Chroogloeocystis siderophila 5.2 s.c.1: one gene and its partner. The protein of the gene in region 2 binds, or shares a complex with, the protein of the main gene of each other region. Links are inferred from orthologs where the notes say so. Each region holds a gene or a part of one and is shown on either strand. Other genes may lie near its edges.

The links. Proteins that work in one complex are often made in the same cells at the same time.
Region 1: the proteins of pheS (region 2) and pheT are in contact, whole or in part, in a crystal structure (PDB 6P24), measured with the Escherichia coli proteins. The link is inferred for Chroogloeocystis siderophila 5.2 s.c.1 from one-to-one orthologs.

What each region holds. Positions count from the first base shown.
Region 1 is NZ_MRCC01000004.1:271,093-276,917, reverse strand. What follows is about bases 1,343-4,453. They hold pheT (phenylalanine--tRNA ligase subunit beta), read left to right. Parts: upstream 1,343-1,731; coding sequence 1,732-4,176; downstream 4,177-4,453. Other genes in these bases: NIES1031_RS06225 (YciI family protein), read left to right, coding at 4,186-4,453; NIES1031_RS06235 (hypothetical protein), read right to left, coding at 1,434-1,733. Outside these bases: NIES1031_RS06240 (hypothetical protein), read left to right, coding at 317-1,105; more of NIES1031_RS06225, read left to right, coding at 4,454-4,455; NIES1031_RS06220 (cobalt-precorrin-6A reductase), read right to left, coding at 4,525-5,340.
Region 2 is NZ_MRCC01000024.1:10,849-16,463, reverse strand. Bases 1,228-4,128 are described here. They hold pheS (phenylalanine--tRNA ligase subunit alpha), read left to right. Parts: upstream 1,228-2,127; coding sequence 2,128-3,129; downstream 3,130-4,128. Other genes in these bases: NIES1031_RS21145 (RecQ family ATP-dependent DNA helicase), read right to left, coding at 3,770-4,128; NIES1031_RS21150 (phosphate-starvation-inducible PsiE family protein), read left to right, coding at 3,252-3,764; surE (5'/3'-nucleotidase SurE), read right to left, coding at 1,228-1,925. In the rest of the region: NIES1031_RS21165 (bifunctional riboflavin kinase/FAD synthetase), read right to left, coding at 1-1,005; more of surE, read right to left, coding at 1,131-1,227; more of NIES1031_RS21145, read right to left, coding at 4,129-5,191; NIES1031_RS21140 (DUF4212 domain-containing protein), read left to right, coding at 5,580-5,615.

The DNA of each region.
Region 1 (5,825 bases), on a different replicon or contig from region 2:
GGTTAGCAAAAATTAAGAGTTGGATGTCAAACGAACAGGTTCCGGTTGTCCTTAAGTGCGTTCCATTGCATTGTTGCAGACAACTAAAACTACCTTGCTATGTTGTTGACTGTCGTCCCTATTCCTTATGGCTGTAGTTTTAAAACAGAGCCTAGCCATACTACTAACTCACTCTAAAATTTCTAACTTTAGATAACTATTGTATTTGGCGTTGTCCCCCCTCAGTTAGGTGTAAGTCCTTTTTTGTAATCGTTACATTGGCACTAGTCAACTTGCCACAAATTGTTGGTGAATACTTTACTCAAAGGAAAAAGCGATGACTGAGAACAAGCAACCAATTAATGATGACGAGAATATTGAACCTAATATGCAGCAGGAGGAGCAGCCAAGCAGTTCGGGTATTGGTGCAGCGGCAGCTGGCGCGGCTATTGGTGCTATACTTGGCGGTCGAACTGGAGGAATCATTGGTGCTGTAGCCGGTGCAGCAGCGGGGGCGATGGCCGGTAGGGGTACCGCTGAGGCTGTCAATAAGACTGTAGAAGGTGTAGTAGACGCTGTAGAGAGTGTAGCCGAGAATGTAAACGAAACTGTAGAAGTTGTAGGCGAAGCAGTAAAAGATACAGCTGAGTATGTTAAGCCCTCTGTAAAGGGTGCAGTAGACTCAGTCAAGGAGACAATTGAGGAAGCAAGACCTTCCATCGTTGACACAGCAGAAGCTGTCAAGGAGACAGTTCAGGAGTCCAAACCCGCTGTTGTAGAAGCTGTCCAATCTGCATCTGAAGAGGCTAAGCCAGCCGTAAGAAGTGTAGCTGACTCGGTAAAGGGTGCAACACAAAGTGTAGCTCACTCTGTCAGAGGCGCGGTTGAAGATGTCAAACCAGCCGCACAGAGTGCCGCAAACTCAGCCATGGAAGCAACAAAAAGTGTTGCTGACTCAGCTAAGCGTGCTACTGAGGAGGTGCAACCACCCTCAATCAAGAAAAAGCAAGTTGAGCTACCAACAACAACTACAAACTCTGAAACGCTAGTTGCTTCCAGTGAAGCAGACTCACAAGAACGGAAAGTTGTTCCGGTAGAAATTCGCGATCAAAGAACTGATGTGTAAAAGTAACCTTGTCAGGGAAGAGGACATCAACAGTTTTTTGAGTTGACGTGAGACAGTTTAACCAAGGTTGTCTTAAAAAATTTTTCCCTGATTAAATACACTAGCTAACGTAGCAACAAGTATCGGAACAGAAAACTGGTTTAAGAGTGTAGGGCTTAAAAATAAGTTGTTTCAACCCTCATCTTTAAGGCTTCTTCTTGATGGTTAGTTCTATCAAGTAAAGATTGATTTTCACTATATACTTAGCGAAACGGGTAATTAGTGCTTAAAGCAGTCCTTGATTCCAGTTTGGTGTTCCGTTGCTGTCTGCTGTAGCCAAGCAATATCACTACCACGTGAAACAACTGACAACGAGTTGCAGGAAAACCCGTTGCGGATTGATTGCATTTGCCTCAACTGTGCCTGACGGGCGGACTTGATAGCAGCTATATCTACTCTTATTACCATGCGCATGGCTGTAATGAAGCGGGTTGCAAAGAAAGTAAGCAACAAAAATTTTTAGTTGCGTTCGCAGACGTTGACACAATTGCAGAGCATCATATGCCTGCTGCGGTGCGGTAATCTCTTCAAAGCTTTGCAATAATTTTGATAAGATAGTCTGGCTAAGGTCTAAGCAAGCACACTCCATGCGTATTTCTCTGAATTGGCTGCAAGAACTGGTTGAGTTGACGCTTTCTCCTGAAGAATTGGCGGAAACGTTAACAATGGCAGGATTTGAAGTAGAAGAAATTGAAGATCGCCGTGCATGGGCAAAGGGTGTTGTTGTTGGGAAAGTGTTAGAGTGCGATCGCCATCCAAATGCAGATAAACTCAGTGTCACGAAAGTCGATGTCGGAACAGCTTCCCCAGAACCATTAAATATTGTCTGTGGTGCGCCGAATGTCCGTGCGGGAATATATGTACCCGTCGCCACAGTGGGTACTTACCTCCCTAAAATCGACGTCAAAATCAAAGCAGCCAAACTACGCGGAGTCCGTTCAGAAGGAATGATTTGCTCTTTAGCTGAGTTAGGACTCGCGAAAGAATCCGCAGGAATTCATATTTTTGAGCAGGAACTCGAATTAGGAAGTGATGTTCGCCCGTTGCTCGGTTTGGATGATGTGATTCTTGACTTGACAGCAACTGCAAATCGTGCTGATGCGTTAAGCATGGTGGGTGTCGCGCGCGAAGTCGCCGCAATTACAGGAAAAACAGTGCGACTACCACAAGCCCCAGAAATCTCGATTCCTGACACTCAGAAGAATTTAAAACTCAAAATCTCGCAGCCACAAGCTTGCCCTGCGTATATTGGTACAGTTATTGAGTCGGTTAAGATTGCGCCTTCGCCTGCGTGGTTACAACAGCGACTACAAGCTGCGGGAACTCGCCCGATTAACAACGTTGTTGATATTACTAATTACATTCTGCTTGAATGGGGTCAACCGCTTCATGCATTTGATCGCGATCGCCTCTTCGCCGTCAGTGGAACTCAATCAGACTTAACAATTGGCGTCCGGTTTGCGCAATCTGGCGAAACACTCAAAACGCTCGATGGTCAAATGCGCACGCTTTCCAGTCAAGCTTTACTCATTACCGCACACGAAGAACCAGTTGCGTTAGCGGGAGTTATGGGCGGCGAAGCAACTGAAGTACATGAGGGTACGCAAAATTTAGTTTTAGAAGCCGCGCTATTCGATCCTGTCGCGGTTCGGCGTTCGGCGCGCAGCCAAGGATTACGTACCGAAGCTTCTGCAAGATACGAGCGGGGCATCAACGCGGCTGAATTAGAATTAGCTTGTCGTCGCGCATTAATGCTTATTCAGGATCTGGCTGGCGGCGTTCCTGTACAACAAGAATTTGCTGACGCACGACCTGATGTAGGCGCAATGTCGCGTTCAATTGAATTACGTCTTGATCGCGTCAACCAAATTTTAGGACCAATCGACTTAGAAGACACGACTGGCGAACTTCAACCAGAAACAATCCAGCAAATTCTGACCGCCCTCGGATGTCAAGTCACATCGTCTGAACCGCAAAAAGTTTTGACTGTAACCGTTCCACCGTATCGTCATCGCGATCTAGAGCGTGAAATTGACTTAATTGAAGAAATTTCGCGACTGTATGGCTATGATCGCTTTTGCGATACTTTACCTGAAAAAACGGAACCTGGTTATCTTTCCTTAGAACAGCAACTCACTCGCCAACTCCGCGAAGCCTTCCGCGCTGCTGGGCTGACCGAACTCATCCATTACTCGCTCGTCAAACCAGGACAAGACCGACAAATTGTGCTTACCAACCCGATTTTTGTTGAATATTCCGCGCTGCGTACCGACTTGATTTCCGGTTTAATCGATGCTTTTCAGTACAACCTAGAGCAAGGTAATGGTAGCCTGAATGGATTTGAAATTGGGCGCATTTTCTGGCAAGAAGAAGATGGATTACTCGAAGCCGAGGCTATAGGCGGGATTTTAGGCGGCGATCCGACTCAAGGGAAGTGGACATCTGGTGGAAAAGAACGTCCCCTCACTTGGTTTGAAGCTAAAGGCGTTTTAGAAAGTGTCTTTCAGCGCTTGGGGTTAAAGGTAGAGTACCAACCAAGTCATCAAGATTCGCGCCTACATCCAGGGCGTACAGCGTCGTTATGGTTGCAGGGTAATCGCTTAGGTGATTTTGGACAAGTTCATCCGCAACTACGCCAAGAAAAAGGCTTACCAGATGCGGTTTACGTCTTTCAACTTGATTTAGATGTGATTTTGGATTATTGGGATCGCAACGCAGTTTTAGTACCAAAATTTCGTTTGTATTCTACATATCCAGCCTCGCCTAGAGATATTGCGTTTTTCGCGCATCTCGAAGTTTCTGTTGCAGAAATAGAACGCGCGATCGCACTTGCGGCGGGAGAATTGCTCGAATCAGTTGAATTATTTGATGAATATCGCGGCGAACACGTTCCCCCAGGACAAAGAAGTTTAGCGTTTCGCTTAGTATATCGCGCCCAAAATCGCACTTTGACGGATGAGGACATCGAACCCGTACACCAAAAAGTGCGAGAATCTTTGGTAGAAAAATTTGGTGTGAATCTGCGCAGTTGAGCTTGTGTTATGCCTAAGTACGTAATGTGGGGAAGTTATTGCGAGGATGTGCTAGAAAAGCGCGTTCCTCATCGACAAGCTCATCTCGACGGGCTAGCTGCACAAAAAGAGTCAGGCGTATTGATTACAATTGGTCCAACAAAGGATTTAACAAAGGTTTTTGGCATCTACGAAGCTGAAGATGAAGCAACAGTTCGTCAACTTGTTGAAGCCGATCCTTATTGGAAAAATGGTGTTTGGACTGAGTACTTTATTAAAGAGTGGATTCCAGCTTTTTAAGGAGGAAGTGAACCACTAAGGCGCAGCGATCGCAGAGAAATGCGCTCATAATACGAGTTAATCGAAAATTCAGAGGTACTGACGACAAAAATCAAGTGCAACAGCTAAATCGCAGGTTTGTTGTGGATAATTAACGGTGGGTCTACTGATTGTAATAAGCGGAATACCGAGTTGAGTGGCGACAAGGCGTTTTGTGTCTTCACCACCTGGTTTCCCTGAAGCTTTGGTAATCACAAGTTGAATTTTCCACTGACGCCAAAGCGCAAGTTCTAATTCATCAGAAATTGGCGGACGTAAACAAATTAAGCGATCTGGGGTAAAGCCTGCTTGAGTGGCTGCTTCTAAGGCGATCGCCGACGGCAGAATTCTTGCAAATAACGTTGTGCGATCGTGCCAAGCTTGAAATAAGTGTAGCGGTCTGTAACCTACAGTTAATAAAACGCGCTTGTTTTGCAAACGGTTCGTTGATAATAAAGCTGCAAAGCTATCAAAATGCTCACCTTCGCTAGCTGTACTAGGCGACAAGATCGGACGTTCGTAGCGCAAGTACGGAATTTGCAGGTGTTGCGCCGAGAAGATCGCATTTTGCGAAACTTCGACAGCATAAGGATGTGAAGCATCCACAATCGCCACAATTTCTTGCTGTTTGACAAATTCAGGGATTTGAGCAAAAGTTAAACGCCCTACCCAAACTGTTAAACACGGTGCAGGCTTATAAAGCGATCGCGCCGCAGAAGTTGTTACAGAAATAATACAGCGGATATTGTAGTTCGCGATCGCCGCAGCAATTTCAACACTTTCTTGAGTCCCGCCAATTAACCACAACTTACCATACGCTGGTTTACAAGTTGGAAGTGGCTGATCAAAAGCGGGAGGAATACGCAACGCAGCTAGCCTCTTAGTGCTTTCCTGAAGTTTTGTCGATAAGATTTATTAGAGATTAACAACACTGGCCATAAGAGTGATAGAGATAATCGATTGGGCAAACTCCGCGAAAAGGTTGTGCGGTGAAATCCATTCCAAAATATCCAAGCACCTATTGCATACCCAATAACAACTAACCAATAAATCAAGTTCATTCTCAGCAACCACCTATACAACTCATTAGTTAAGCAAAAGCCGGTATCTTGAGCGGCGATAAACTTCCTCTTCCACTATCTTTAGTGTAGAGTAGCCTACAGAAATCGTTATAGCGATCAGCCTAAGTAGCTTTGAGTTAGTTGTAGCTCATAAAGTATCATAACTACCACACATTAACCAAGTTCCTGCTCAAATGTTGCCAGCGCAGGAAGCTTTTGTGCCGCAGGCTATTCAAAAAAATCTCACAAGAATGAGAACCATTCATTTATCAACGTTCATTTCTACGTACA
Region 2 (5,615 bases):
AGTGTTCCCTTGTAATTCCTCTTTTGCAGCAGTGCAGTCAAGTTGAATTTGTGCTTTTAATTCATCTAATGAAGCGAATTTCTTTTCGGGGCGTAGGAATTTTTCTAGCTGTACAGTTAACGTTTCACCGTATAAATCTCCCGACCAGTCAAATAAATATACCTCTACAGATGGATGTGTACCGCTAACTGTGGGACGAACACCAATATTCATCACGCCTAGGTGATTATCCACGCCTTGAACAAAAACCCGAACAGCGTAGACGCCATTAGCTGGTAGAAATTTTTCGGCTGGTACAGCGACATTAGCAGTCGGAAAACCAATTGTTCTACCCAACTGCTGTCCTTTTACAACGGTTCCTGTGAGGGTGTAGGGACGTCCTAATAACTCTTGGGCGCGTTGTAAATCGCCGTTTTCCAGGGCTTGACGAATCGCTGAACTACTAATGCGATCGCCTCCTCGCGCATAAATGGGAACAATCGTTACCGGAATATCAAAACTTGCTGCGATCGCTTTTAAATCTTTTGCTGTACCTGTGCGCTGCTTCCCGAAACAAAAGTTTTCACCCACACTGATTTGTTGACAGCACAACTGTTGAATGAGAATTTTTTCCACAAAGTCTTGCGGACTTAAAGAAGCTAAATTCCATGTAAATGGAATTCGTATGAGTTGGTCTACACCTAAAGCTTGAAGTTGCTGAACTTTTTCATCTAAAGGTGTCAGAAGCGATCGCTTTTTCCCTGTAAAGAACTCTTGCGGATGCGGATTAAAAGTAACGACAGTACTATAAATATGTTCAGGGCGATCCGCGCTAGATATTGGCGTTTGCGTGTCCGCAGGAACTGATAAGGGGTAAGACAGGAAGCTTCTAACCTCTTCCTGATTTTTGCTACGATGCAAAATTGGACGAATAACCTCTTGATGCCCTAAGTGAATGCCATCAAAGTTTCCTAGGGCGATCGCGGTTGGTGTCAAAGCATTAGTTAGAGATGAAGTAACCCACACGCTTTACATTTTGACATAAATAGGTCAATGGTAGCAGATTGATGAGGGGTCGGAGGTCAGAGTACGGAGGTTAGGGAAGTTTTTTGCTAATTTGGTTCTTCAATTGTTGACCCCCAGTCTTGCTTTTAGTCAAATTTCCATTCGGATAAGGGATGTAACGCGTCGAGATACGTCAAGTTGTAATGTAAAGGAGTGATGGTGATGAAGTTATGGCGAATTACTTCAACATCCGTTGGAATATCTTGAGGTAAATTTAAACCCTGTTCAGCAGGCGCGAGATCTTCAAGCAACTCTCCGGCTAACCAGTAATAAGTTTTACCGCGAGGATCGACACGCTTTTCAAAAACATCAACGTAGCGACGAATTCCCTGACGCGTGATTTTTACTCCTGCAATTTCTGCTAACTCGACTGCCGGAATATTAACGTTGAGTAACATAACCTCAGGTAAAGGGTGGCTTTTCAATTGTTCGAGTAAGTGAATTGCAAATGTCGCAGCAGGTTGAAACTCTTTAGAAGTAAAACTTGTGAGTGATAATGCCACACTAGGAATACCCTCAATGATCCCCTCCATAGCCGCCGAGACAGTACCAGAATAAAGAATATCAGTTCCTAAATTTGCTCCCTGATTGATACCAGAAAGCACGAAATCTGGTGGACTATCGAGCAATGCCCACAATGCAAGTTTAACGCAGTCAGCAGGCGTTCCCGAACAAGCCCAAGCTTTGATGCTAGGGTGAAATACCGACTCGACGAGTTCTGCACGAATCGGTTGATGTAATGTTAATCCATGTCCAGTTGCCGATCGCTCGCGATCTGGACAAACAACCGCGACTTCGTGTCCGGCTGCTGCTAAAGTATCGGCTAGAGTCCGAATTCCTAGCGCGTAAATACCATCGTCGTTGCAAATAAGTAGTTTCATAGAGGTCAGAGGTCGGAGGTTAGGAATCAGGATATCCTCAATAATTGGTTAATTGTCAGTAGTTAGTAGTCAGTACCAACTAACAACTCATTCTTCTCTCGCCCCCTCGCTCCTTGCCCCTACTCTCTTTTAAACTGATACGATACACTTATATTGATTTGAACAGCTGGCTTTCAGAGAATTACTGTTGAATACGACAAGCATGAGCAATCAGCCTAGCACTTTAAAGGCTCAACTGGAAACTTTACGACAAGAAGGCATAAGCGCGATCGCTACTGCTGATTCCTTGGATCGTTTAGAGGAACTTCGAGTAGTTTACCTCGGTAAGAAGGGTCAGTTATCAGGATTGCTGCGCAGCATGGGGCAATTGAGTGCTGAAGAACGTCCGCAAATCGGGGCGATCGCTAATACTGTTAAAGAAGCCCTACAAGCAGAAATCGAAAAGCAGCGTCACAAGTTACAAGCGGTGGCGATTCAAGCACAATTAGAAGCAGAAACAATTGATGTGACAATGCCTGGTGTTTATCGCCCGCTTGGTCGCGTTCACCCGCTTCATAGTACAATAGATCGCGTGCTGGATATCTTTGTTGGTCTAGGCTACACTGTGGCTCAAGGACCAGAGATGGAAACTGACTACTATAACTTTGAAGCACTCAATTTCCAAGCGGATCACCCTGCACGTGATATGCAGGATACTTTATTTCTTCCTGATGGAAATTTATTGCGGACGCATACTTCCAACGTGCAAATTCACTACATGGAAGACAACGATCCGCCAGTACGCGTCGCAATTCCAGGACGTTGCTATCGTCGCGATACTGTAGATGCTACTCATGCCGCAGTGTTTCACCAAATCGAAATTTTGGCAGTCGATGAAGGCTTGACTTTCACTGACCTCAAAGGAACGGTTAAAATATTTTTACAAGAATTATTCGGCGATTCACCAATTCGCTTCCGTGCAAGTTATTTCCCTTTCACCGAACCTTCAGCCGAAGTAGACGTGCAATGGAAAGGTCGCTGGTTAGAGGTAATGGGCTGCGGTATGGTTGACCCGAATGTGCTGAAAGCGGTAGGATACGACCCTGAAGTTTATACCGGCTTCGCGGCAGGTATGGGTGTGGAAAGATTAGCGATGGTACTGCACGAAATAGATGATATTCGGCGTTTCTACAACAGCGACTTGCGGTTTTTGCAACAATTCTAAAATAGGATTAACTGATAGCTATTTTATTAGCTTAGTAAGATACTCAGCTAGTCTTTCCTACATATTACTTGTTGTGTAGATTTTAATTAAATCAAAAAAACAAGCAGCAAGGAGGTAACTTCATGCTGAAAACTTCAGAAAAAAACACGAGATCTTTTTATAATTGGTTTGATCGAGAACGTATAGTTCATAGCCTAGAACTTGTACAAAACCTAATTGTGGTTTTGTTGTGCATCGGATTGTTTTGCACTATGCTGATTCGGCTAGGTGATATATTTATTTCACTATTACAACCATTGAGATTTCAAGATATAACTTCAGATATTTTATTCATTTTGATATTAGTCGAGCTATTTCGCTTGCTTATTATTTATTTGCAAGAACAACGGATTTCAGTAGGTGTAGCAGTAGAAGTTTCAATTGTATCTGTCTTGCGAGAAGTTATAATTCGAGAGGTTTTAGAAATTCCTTGGCAACAAATTTTAGCAGTTTGTGCTTTTTTATTAATTTTAGCTTTGTTACTATTAACTCGTGCTTGGATGGCGAAGATTTTTAATACAATTTCATTAGAAAACAATCAGAAGTTGAGTGAAAATGCAAGAGATCATTCTGTAGAAAAACGCGTACCAATTTAGTAGATCTATTTTAAACAGCGATCGCAGTGCCCACATTTAAATTCTGTGTTAAAACCAAATGCACCTAAAAGAAATTGCCAGCGACACGAATGAGTATTGAGATATTCATTGATTTGATGACCAAGGTAAATTTGTCTAGGAGACCTTAAGCTTGTTTGATGAATAATGTAGTGAAATGGATCTTGCCATTCAATTTGACCATGACTATGAAGTAGCGCAAGGGCGATCACACTTTCAGCATCTCGTGGAACTTTGCCTTGTTTAGGTAATTTTTTAGCTAACTGCTGGGCTTTGGTGTATTGCGATCGCAGTTTTTGTGTAAAAAATTCTTGACGTTGTTTATCTTCAGGATTTAGCCATCCTGTAGGTTCACTTACAAGGGTTAGCGCGATGCTTGGTTTACCATCACGCCCTGCGCGTCCAATTTCTTGGACATATTCTGAAAGTAGCAACGGTGCATGAAAGTGAATAACCCAGCGGACATCGGGCTTATTAATTCCCATACCAAAGGCTGAGGTGCAGATCACAAAGGGGATTTTACCTTTTAACCAGTCAGTCTCAATTTCTCGGCGTTCTTCTGGGCTTAATCCAGCATGATAAGCAGCAGTAAGATAAACTTGTTGGTTTAACCATGCGGCAAGGCTTTCACTATCTCTGCGCGTGCGGACATAGACTAATCCAGCTTGTTGGGGTTTGGTTTGAATAAATTTTAATAATTGTTGTTTGCGTCCGCGTGGTGTCCATACCATTTGTACTTTGAGATGAAGATTTGGACGATAGGGATTTTGGCGAAAAACTTGGGGCTGTTGGAGTTGTAAAACTTGTTGAATCGTGGCTTGTGCCGTTGGATCGGCGGTGGCGGTAAAAGCGGCAATCGCAATTTTTGTTCCTTTAGGTTTTGATTGTAGCAGTGCGGGGCGTACTGTCCCTAAACGGCGGTATGCAGGGCGAAACGTATCTCCCCACTGTACTAAACAATGCGCTTCATCAAGAATCAGGCTGTTAATTTGCAGTTGCGGTTGACACAACCTTTTCCATACAGGTGCGCTAAAAAGTGTTTCGGGTGAAAGGTATAGTAACTTTAGCTGCTGTTGTTCGAGTTGCTGTAAGATTTGTTTGCGTTGATATGTTGGTAATTCGCTGTGTAATAGTGCGGCTGCTAGGTGGCGATCGCGTAATTCTTTGACTTGATTTTCCATCAAAGCGACTAACGGCGACACAACAAGTGTTAGCCCAGGCTGAAGTAATGCAGGAAGTTGAAAGCAAATCGATTTACCACCGCCTGTAGGCATGATAATAAGCGTGTCTTGCTGTGATAATAGACTACGGATAATTTCTTCTTGAGGTTGGCGGAATTCTGGATATCCCCAAATTCTTTTTAAGGTGTCTCGCAATGTATTGGTAGGAATCGCGTTTAACTCATTCATCAGCAACCTGGTAGGAACTCATCAGCATTTACATTTAAGGTTTCCCAGATAACGTCAATGCGATCACTTAGTGACTGAAGTCACAGCTTAACGAACCCTGTCCACCTCCGCGGACTCACACCTTAGGCTTGTATAGCACTACGTCTTGTTTAGGACACGTTAAATGGCTAACCGCCTGTCTCCTAGCATATAATCTGAGCCACTCTGTGTACTTTTTGCCAAGCGTTTAGTAACACAAAAAACCTATTAACTTAACAAAATTCTTTTCTCTCAGTCCAACTGATACAATATTTTGTCTTGCTCACAACAGACTTTAAGGCAATAAAAGTGTTGATACCTATGTCAACGTTGTATTCGGATGTAAATATTGAATGTTTTTTTGAGAAAAATGGATAAAGATAGAAGTCAAGCTTACTGGCGGGCT